DNA from 3 places in the Paenibacillus urinalis genome. Region 3 is predicted to be linked to each of the others. Evidence: riboswitches for the same ligand, from Rfam matches in the RefSeq annotation. Region 3 holds a riboswitch; each other region holds the start of a gene.
The links. Region 3 has a riboswitch for cyclic di-AMP ahead of PUW25_RS02065 (hypothetical protein). Riboswitches for the same ligand answer to the same signal wherever they lie in the genome.

Region 1 (3,281 bases), 2.0 Mb from region 3:
AGGTCATTCTGCAGCCAAGACAGTTTACCGCCGTAGATGACGGCCAATACAATTTGGCTCCTGATGAGACTGCGATCAAGGCGGCAAAGAGTGCGCTCAATGGCTGGGATCCGTCAGGTGGAGCTCTGTACTACTATAACCCTGAGATCGCAACCTCCGAATGGAGCAAGGAACGTCCAGCGATCAAGCAGATCGGTAATCATCTGTTTACGAACTAATCCAATATCATATATAAAAAGAAGCTGCCACAAAATTACTGTGGCAGCTTCTTTGCTATAGGTATCAATACAGAGCATACATAATGAACCCCTTTGCAGGCAAGCAGCAAAGGGGTTTTAATTATATACATTTCATTTTATAGAACTCTTTTTGCACCGACGTATTTAGGACCCCAATAGGTATTGTCCAGGCTGTCGATTTTTACACCGGAGGAACTGGTCGCTGAAATAAAATTATTGTTTCCTACATAGATACCGACATGAGAGATCGAGCTTCCTGTTGTCTTGAAGAAGACCAGATCGCCTTGCTGCAGGTTTCCTTTGGATACAGATGAGCCTTGGTTATATTGGGTAGCTGCTGTACGCGGCAGGGATACTCCGTATTTATCGAATACATATTTAACCAGACCAGAGCAGTCGAACCCGCTTGTGGTTGAACCGCCGTAAACATAAGGAACGCCGATGTGATTCATCGCTTCATTTACAATGCTGGTGCCTTTGACATGGTCGTTTGGAATAAGTGCAGGGCTGTATGTTTTACCGGTTGTGCTAATCATGGCCAGCATAAGATCCTTTTTCCAAGTTACGTCATAGCCCATGGCTTCTGATACAAAACGAATGGGTACATATGTACGGTCATTTCGGATGAACACTTGCGTGCCAAGACTTACTTTGCTGCTATTGACCATCGCAGTCGTCTGGTTGGTTTGAATACGAATGGTTGTACCGCCCTTGGACAGCTTGACCACCGTTTCTTTTCCGCTCTTAAATACTTTAATCGTATAGTTCATTTCGTCAGCAAGCATGCGGACCGGCACTTGTGTACTGTAATTCTGATCCAGGAATGGCTCCGCATCTGGGAAATCGATCAGATTACTGTTCACTTGAATATTTACCGTATTGGTACTGGATGAGGATGCATCTGCTTGTCCATTACCCATGATTAACCCAGCTGCGAGCAGGGATGAGAACAACATATATTTACCAAACTTCTTCATTCTGAAAATTTCCTCCAATTGCCTCCGAGGTTAGTTGTCGGGTTCGAGTAGAAGGTACTCTAGCATTTCTTAACTGCTGCATTCACCCCAAATGTTGTAAATCGTCCCCCGTACTATTCTGATAGATTCGGCACACTTTTTTAATATGAATTAACTGTAATTAATATATAATAAATTAAGGTTAAAAAGTATCAAAAATGTTACCTTTGTTTTACTTTTTGTACACCAATTACTGGAATAAAACATAGAAAGAACCGGATTTTTTCGAATAATTTCCGCTAAGTCGGGTAATAAATTGTCATTGATTTGAAACAGGTATCCATTAAAGTAACAATATTGTAACTAAATAAATTGTTTTCGGGACCCATTTTATATCCATATATTGTAATAATTCCAAAAACGAAAATATATTAATAAATTGAGCACCAAAAAACCCTTCGTTAAAATCAACTAAGGGTTTGGTTTGAACTATTATTTATGCTGCATACACTGATTTCACTGATTTCCTGCCGCTGCATTGGAGTGGTTCTGTTTATATATATATACAATGCTAATTCTTTTTTCTGCGTCCTGTCAGAAGCAGCAGCAGGAACGACATAAGTACGATCGCAATCGTCCAGGCCCAGGCCATGACCGTATTCCCGCTGTCCACAGCAATGTATATGGCAGTAGGGACGGTTTGAGTTTTTCCTGGAATATTGCCTGCAAGCATCAGCGTTGCGCCGAACTCACCAAGCGCTCGTGCAAATCCGAGAATATAAGCAGAAATAACAGAAGGCCAGATGAGTGGAAGTGTAATATACCGGAATACCTGCCATTCATTCGCACCGATCGAGCGTCCGGAAGCTTCAAGCTCGGAATCAATGGACGTAAATCCGACCTTCATCGTCTGATACACCAGTGGAAACGAGACGACAACGGCGGCGATGACACAGGCTGTCCATGAGAATACGACAGGTGCGGCAAAGATGGCCTCAATCCATGCTCCGATCCAGCTATTTCTCCCCAGCAGGACGAGCAGCAGAAAGCCTACAACCGTGGGTGGAAGGACCATTGGCAGCATAAACGCTGTTTCTAGCAGCAGCTTTCCTTTGAACTTGCTCTTGGACATCCATCTTGCAGTAAGCCCGCCCATCACAATCGTGATAACACTGGACAATAGGGCAACCAGTAAGGATAAGCGCACAGGAGCCCAGAAGTCATGCCAGTCAAATGAAGCTGACATCATTCAGGCACCGAGAACCCGTATTTAGTAAATACAGCTTGGGCTTCAGAAGACTGTAAAAAGTCATAAACCGCTTTTGCCGCTTCGGGATGCGCACTGTCCAATACCACACCTACAGGGTATGTAATTGCTGTGTAGCTTGAGGGATCGACAGTGTGCACGATCTTCACTTTGCTGGAAGTAAGTGCATCTGTTTTGTATACAAATCCGGCATCGGCATTCCCGGTTTCGACATACTGTAATACTTGCCGCACATCCTTGGCCTGAACTATTTTGGGTTGGAGCTGTTCATATAAGCCAAGCGAAGTAAGCGCCTCTTGTGCATAGCTTCCTGCAGGTACACTTTCAGGTATGCCGAGGGCAACAATCTTGATATCTTCAGCAGTGAGATCCTGCTCAGAGGACATAGGCAGCTCGTTGCTGCTGGATGTAATCAGTACGATCTCGTTGGTTAACAGCGTAGTCGTATTTTCTGTATCCATGAGCCCCTTATCTATAAGGGCCTGCATATTTTTCTCAGCTGCTGACAAAAACAGATCAGCCGGTGCCCCTTGCTCAATCTGCTGCTGAAGAGAGCCGGAGCCGCCAAAGTTGAAGCTGAGCTTTATACCAGGATGAGCTGTCTCAAAGCGAGGCTGTAGTTCCTCCAGTACATCAGTTAAGCTTGCAGCCGCTGAGATCGTCAGCTCTGTGCGTTCAGATGAAGGAGTCGAGGATGCGCTGCTGTCCGAATTGTTATGGTCTGCTGAAGGGTTTGGTGAAGAAGCATTGGGTGATGCACAGGCAGATATGAATACCAGAGCTAGAAGGAAGAAAGAAATCATACTAAGCTTCGTTTGT
Region 2 (3,281 bases), 910 kb from region 3:
GATGTGCCTCATCTCCATTGACTTTAATCTTCTCAAACATCGGGAAGCTCACACCATAGTTCATTTGGCAGAACTCTGCGATTTCATCATTTGAGCCCGGTTCTTGTTCGGCAAATTGGTTGCTGGGGAAACCGAGAATTTCAAAGGATTGGTCATTGAATTTGTCATATAGCTCCTGCAGTCCTTTGTATTGAGGGGTTAGTCCGCACTTGCTCGCTGTATTTACGATCAAGAGTACTTTTCCTTTGTACTCCTCCATACTTAACTTCTGGCCTTTGAGTGTGTTCACTTGGTATTGATAAATCGACATGCCTTCATCCATCCCTTCTATTGAAACTTATATACTCTTGATTGAAGCAGCTAAAGGTATTATGAAATTGATTCGTATTGATAACAATTTAATTTTAAACAATATATGGAGAAAGTCAAACAAAGCTTCTGTAAAGAGTGGATCTACTGTCGAAGGCAAATTTGGTCATTTGAAATAAGCGAGAAAACGAGATAAACTGAGAACAGATAAGCTGAATGCACAGAGGGGAATATTTTATTCTTATTCTATCCCAAAACAGCGCTAAATCGTCGTAATGAGCCCCTGAAGGAGCTTTACATCGATTTTCAACGGGTGTATGATTCATATCGTAAATCTTGAGCAACCGAAAACCTTATATTTGAGTAATTTCTCATTGCTATAAGTCGCTTAATTTCTGCCTAATATGGCGGAGAGCGGGGGAACCACAGTAAGGCAGCGTGCTTGATTCGGTGTGAGAGCCGAATGATACACGATGCATGGGGTGAATTCTGATCCGAAGATTCATATGAAATGTCATATGGAATCATGAGGAACAGATAGGACGACTCTCACCGTCCGAATCCGACAGCTAACCTCGTAAGCTGTACAGAGTTACACTAGAGATGTGGAAGATATGCAATACGCTTCCTTCACTTCCTTATCGTGAACATTCTTTAGTTATCTTCTGTGCTAACGTTTGAGAGAGGAATGATAAATCTTGTGAGCGATCAGCCACAGAGGTTTAATCCTCTGTGGTTTTATTTATGCGCTGAATTTTTGTTGATCCAAAAAGCGGGGGACCCAGATGTGGATGCATTGATCCATGGGGTGAATTTCATGGCTATTGTCATGAATAGGGCAATCTCTCTTGTCCGAATCCGACAGCTAACCTCGTAAGCGTAACAAAGGGAGAGGCAGCAAGCCGAGTAGTGCCTATGTAACAGGTCATGTTTTGCCATGTTCTGAGATATAGGTGGGAGAGCACCGGGCATGCCTTTGATCGTCGGTGTTCTTTTTTTGTTGTCTTTTTCTATAACAGGGAGGAAATGATTGTAATGAGTGATGAAGTTATTTTAGTTACGGCACCAAATGAAGCGGCCAGAAATTTTATTCGATTATTAATGTACAAGAAGCTTTCTTTTGCTGTACTGACGAACAGTGCACAGGAAGAGAAGCAGGTCAAACGGCTTGGAGTAGAGCACATTATACGTATGGATACGGCGTTTACAAGTAAATGGCTGCTGCCTAATGCGGCGGTAGGACGTATTTTTATTTTTGAGAACAGCTTGAATCTGACCTGCCGGTTTTTGCAAATATGCAGACCCTGGACACGTAAGCCGATTACCATTATTACACAGCTGAATCATCCTCGCGGAGTATACCGCGGTATGGGCGCAGACCACGTTATTTTTACAATCAAGGGCGAAGTAGGATTTCTGTTAAATGGAGAACGGGCTGCTGTTAATTAATTGATCTGCACGCACACAGCGATAGAAGCAGGAGACTGCGGCTAATGGCTAGTGTAGGTGCTTACTATACAGTTTGCGTAATTAGATGCAGGATTGATATACTGGAGTTAAAGGAAACATAGCATGTGAGACTCGTGATATAAGCATGGGTCTCTTTTTCTATATTTACAGATGGAAAGGTAGAGAATGGCATTATGGGGAAGTTTGATCATGTGAAATGGCTCTTTTTTGATATAGGAGATACACTCGTAAATGAATGGGTTCCCGTTGATCACATTATCGGCCAATTTGTGAGAGAAGCAAATGGACTCGGGTATAACATTACAATGGAGGACGTACGCAGCAAATTTATTCAGAGCTATTCCAATTACATCGCTTCTCCCATGCAGTACGCGATTTCGGAGCTTGTGCCTTCGGAGGAGGACAGAGCGTATATCAAGACTAGGCTTAAGTTTCAAAAGGAGCTCGAAGAGCCGTATGCCGAAGCTCGGACTGTTCTTGAGCAGCTGGGTGAGCGCTACAGAATCGGTATCGTGGCTAATCAAAGTCCGGGTACGGAAGAGCGTCTGGTGAAATATGGACTTCGTTCATTTGTGGATGTTATCGCTTGTTCTGCTGAACAAGGCATGTCCAAACCGGATGTGCGCTTATACCAATATGCGCTGAAAACAGCCGGAGCGGAGCCCTCGGAGTCCATTATGATCGGAGATCGTATTGATAATGACATTATCCCAGCCAAATCGCTTGGAATGCTTACGATTCGAATTATGCAGGGGTACGGGCGTTATCAGCCTTCCACTGGTGCTCAGGATACGCCGGACTATACAGTGAATGATCTAAATGCACTGACGGCACTGCTGCTATAAACATAATATCAGACCCTGATTATTACAGATGAAATGGCTGTGGTGTAGGAACTGCACTCCAATCGTTAGGACAAACTAACAGCTGGGGTGCAGTTTTTCTGCATTCAAGCGGCTGGATTATGAATGAGTCAGGCGGTTTATTCTAAAATAGGCAGGACTTCTTCCCACACCGCGTCAAGGATAGACTGTATACGATCTTCCTCACTGTTAACAGCAATCACGGCTCTCCGGTCCGGTATGATCACGAGCAGCTGGCCGTGTGCGCCATCCCCTCGATATGCTCCGTGAGAACACATCCAAAACTGACAGCCATAGCCGAGCGACCAGTCTCCTTCACCGACAGAATCAATATGCCTGCGAGTCGCAAATTGAATCCATTCTGCAGGCACCAGTTGTCTGCCCTCATAAGCCCCCTCATCCAGCAGCATTTGGCCGAATCTGCTTAATTCTTCGGTACTGATCACGAGACCTGCGCATCCGAGTGTGACTCCGAGAGGCGAGGTTTCCCATTCTACGTGATGAATACCCAGAGGCTCAAACAAACGGGAATTCAAATAGTGGTGGACCGTCTCACCGACGGCTGCTTGAATCAACGCCGAGATCATGAAGGTATCGCCGCTGCTGTAGGTAAACTGCTTGCCGGGAGGGCGGTCCAGC
Region 3 (3,281 bases):
CACCTGCGACAGACCATGGTATCCGGGATTCGATATCGTGTCCGCATTGGTGAACAGTGCCAAAGCTGTAGGAGCCAGAATAAGCAGCGGCTGAATCAGCAGGCTGATTGCAATCAGCTTAATCTCTTTGCCTTCCAGCTTCTTGCCGAGAAATTCCGGAGTGCGTCCCACCATCAGACCGGATAAAAAGACAGCAATGAGTGCGTACATGAGCACATTCAGGAAGCCGGCTCCCATACCGCCGAACACCGTGTTCAGCATCATATTAGCCAAAGTGACAAGACCGCCAAGCGGTGTCAGCGTATCATGCATCGTGTTAACTGCTCCTGTCTCGGAAGCGGTCGTTACGACCGAATACAGAGATGACAAGGCCACACCGAAGCGGGCTTCCTTCCCCTCCATACTGCCGCCTTCCTGCTGAACTCCTACAGCCTCCATCGCAGGGTTACCGTTCGTTTCAGCACCAAGTGATACCCCCATCAGCACGAGAAACATGATCGCCATCGAGACGAACAGGACACGCCCTTGCTTCTTGTTCCCCACCATCTTGCCATATGCGAAGGGCAGGGAGACCGGGAACAGAAGCATCAGCACCATCTGCAGCAGGTTCGTGAATCCATTAGGATTCTCAAACGGATGAGCCGAGTTTACTCCGAAAAATCCACCGCCGTTATTCCCCACCTGTTTAATGGACAGGAAGGAACCTACTGGACCTCTCGCAATTTCCTGAACACCACCCTCAAGCGTCGTTACGGCTGCTGTTGCTTTTAACGTCTGTGGAACACCAGCAGCAATAAACAGAATAGCGGAGACAATAGCGACAGGAAGCAATACCCTTGTTATACTTCGCACGACATCTACGAAGAAGTTACCGAGCGGCTTGCCTGTAAGTCCTCTAATAAATGCGATCGCCACCGCAAAGGCCGAGGCCGGAGCAGTAAACATCATGAACACAATGGCGATCATCTGTGATAAATAGCTGAGACCAGATTCCCCGCTGTAATGCTGCAGATTCGTATTGGTCATGAAGCTAATCGACGTATTAAAAGCAAGCGTCGGCTCCATACCTGCTACACCGCTTGGATTCAGCGGCAGATGGGCCTGTATCCGAAAGATCAGATAGACGAGTACAATCATGACCGTGTTACTGATGACAAAGGAAGCTGCGTACTGCTTCCAGGTTTGATTCGTCTCCTTGATGCCGCTGACAGCATAGAGGGGTCTCTCTATCCATTTGAACCACGGATCGATCCGGGTTGGTTCATAACGGAATGCACTTGCAATATATAGACCTGCAGGGCGAGCCAGCAGGAGCACGACCGCGAGGGTCACACAGATGGATATAACGGTTAACATATCGACTTATCAGCCTCCTGTTAGTGAATGTCGTTTATTCATTGTTAAATGAATCTAGTTCTTTGTTCTGTCTCAAAATTTCTCTGGGTTAAGCAGTGCGTAGACCAAATAAATGAATACAGCAGCTGCAATAGCAAGCAGCACCCACATCATTTTTGTTCACTCCCTTCCGAGGTGATTAAGTCTGAGCCTTTGATAACTCCGATTGAAATAAGCGTCAACAAGCTGATCAATACGATCATGATAAAATCCAGCATTGGTTTAGCACCTCCCGATTCCGGTTTAGAGTAAGAAAGAGCAGTCGCTGCCGCGGCTGTAGATGACATGTGTTGCACCAAGCCCTCTGTAGATGAGCCGCGGCTTGCTTCGCTCTGTAATGACATAGATTGGCTTACAGGTCCATGACCGGCAGACTTGGATGTACTTACAGCACACGGGCAGACTCTCCTCGAACAGAAATACGTGACCTACGTGGAAATCAGGGGGCTCAGGTGCCTGTTCGAAAGAATCCACTTGAATGACCGGTTCCACATAGAGCCTTTGCATTTCTTTACGCTCATGCTCAGAGCTGACCAAGATGGCAAACGGCAAACCCTTCATGAGCAGGGTCTTTATAAAGGATCTGCCCGGCTTACCCCCAGCTGCAACAATTATGACGTCATCGTCATCAACGGACATTTGTGCATTCCCCTCCTGTTTCTCCCTTCATCCGGCAATAAAAAGAAGCCGAGCAAGAGAAATCTCTCTCGCGCAGCTTCTTATTCGTAGGCAGGCGGGAACAAGCCGCTGCCACTTAAGAGCTCGGATATAAGAAAGTCTCTCTAGATACGCTGACGAGGTTAGCTGTCGGATTCGGGCGTGAGAGTCGCCCTACCTGTACTAAGCACATATGGTGTGCTCTTCAGGATTCACCCCTCGAAGCCTGCATAGCAAACCTCACTGGTTCCCCCGCTCCTTTTCATTCATCAAAGGATTAAGCGGTATGAAATTGTATGGCGAAAGCTTTTATGCCAAGAATCATAATCCTGACCGAATGTGCTGTAAAGAAAGTCCGCTCCTCATATAAGACGAATTTCGAATCATTGACTTCGCATAGCGGATTGTTATCTTTATTTTCCTCTTCGTTCCTCTCTCTAACTCCACTTTCCTTGCTTTTTGCGCAAGAAGCTGACAACGATAGATATAGGTCCGATCGGTCGAGATTGGCCCTTAATTAACCGCTTACTTTCATCCATTTCGTCCGATTTGCTGAAAAACCGGTTTTTTTAGAACAAGGATCATTTTACTCGTCTGTGACATTTGCTATATGATGATCAACATAATAATGAGGATGATTAATGGAGGATGAATACTCGTGGCACTCGCCTATATGGGGAATAATTCAGTACCTGCTTATACAACGGATGCGATCAGCTCGATGGAAATCATACGCTATGATTCACGCCGGCTTCCTTATTTGACAGAGGAGAAATATCATTACTGCGGATTGTTTAAAATAACCTGCGGGACAGCACACGGCTTTGCTGAATTTGAGCTGCCACAGGAGAGTGCTCCCGGGGATCTGATTCCATGGATCTCTGTGTTTGCCATCCTGAAGGAGCTGACCGTGGAGCAGGCCAAGCTCTGCGTTGCAGATCATGAACAGGAATGGGGAATGGAACGAACCCGAATAGCCGAGGAAGCACTCGCAGATCTGCAAATGATGCAGGACGCGGATGAAGAGCTGCATCCTGTTATCAGTTCCAGACTGCTCGTTCGTTCTTTTTTGATGGAGTATGGGCTGACGTATTATTCCTTCTAAGTTCCTGGTCGTCAAGATTTACTCCAATACTAAACGTAAAAAGGACACGCTTCTGCGTGTCCTTAAATTTGACTTGTAAATCTGTGTGCAGACGCCTTACCGGCGGCTCCTTGCCAATACGCTG

Region 1: it holds a riboswitch for cyclic di-AMP, as region 3 does, so the genes downstream of both, PUW25_RS17810 (C40 family peptidase) here and PUW25_RS02065 (hypothetical protein) in region 3, are expected to answer to the same signal.
Region 2: it holds a riboswitch for cyclic di-AMP, as region 3 does, so the genes downstream of both, PUW25_RS06050 (hypothetical protein) here and PUW25_RS02065 (hypothetical protein) in region 3, are expected to answer to the same signal.

The regions. Positions count from the first base shown of each region.
Region 1 is NZ_CP118108.1:3,847,774-3,851,054, reverse strand. Features, by position in the region: gene PUW25_RS17815 (cell wall hydrolase) at 1-218, shown strand, start outside; gene PUW25_RS17810 (C40 family peptidase) at 356-1,216, opposite strand; cyclic di-AMP (ydaO/yuaA leader) riboswitch at 1,221-1,359, opposite strand; gene modB (molybdate ABC transporter permease subunit) at 1,767-2,444, opposite strand; gene modA (molybdate ABC transporter substrate-binding protein) at 2,441-3,281, opposite strand, start outside.
Region 2 is NZ_CP118108.1:1,354,419-1,357,699, forward strand. Features, by position in the region: gene PUW25_RS06045 (glutathione peroxidase) at 1-310, opposite strand, end outside; cyclic di-AMP (ydaO/yuaA leader) riboswitch at 685-908, shown strand; cyclic di-AMP (ydaO/yuaA leader) riboswitch at 1,047-1,204, shown strand; gene PUW25_RS06050 (hypothetical protein) at 1,345-1,758, shown strand; gene PUW25_RS06055 (HAD family hydrolase) at 1,953-2,624, shown strand; gene PUW25_RS06060 (serine hydrolase domain-containing protein) at 2,762-3,281, opposite strand, start outside.
Region 3 is NZ_CP118108.1:443,262-446,542, reverse strand. Features, by position in the region: gene kdpA (potassium-transporting ATPase subunit KdpA) at 1-1,356, opposite strand, end outside; gene kdpF (K(+)-transporting ATPase subunit F) at 1,429-1,506, opposite strand; gene PUW25_RS02065 (hypothetical protein) at 1,639-2,034, opposite strand; cyclic di-AMP (ydaO/yuaA leader) riboswitch at 2,169-2,346, opposite strand; gene PUW25_RS02060 (hypothetical protein) at 2,711-3,157, shown strand.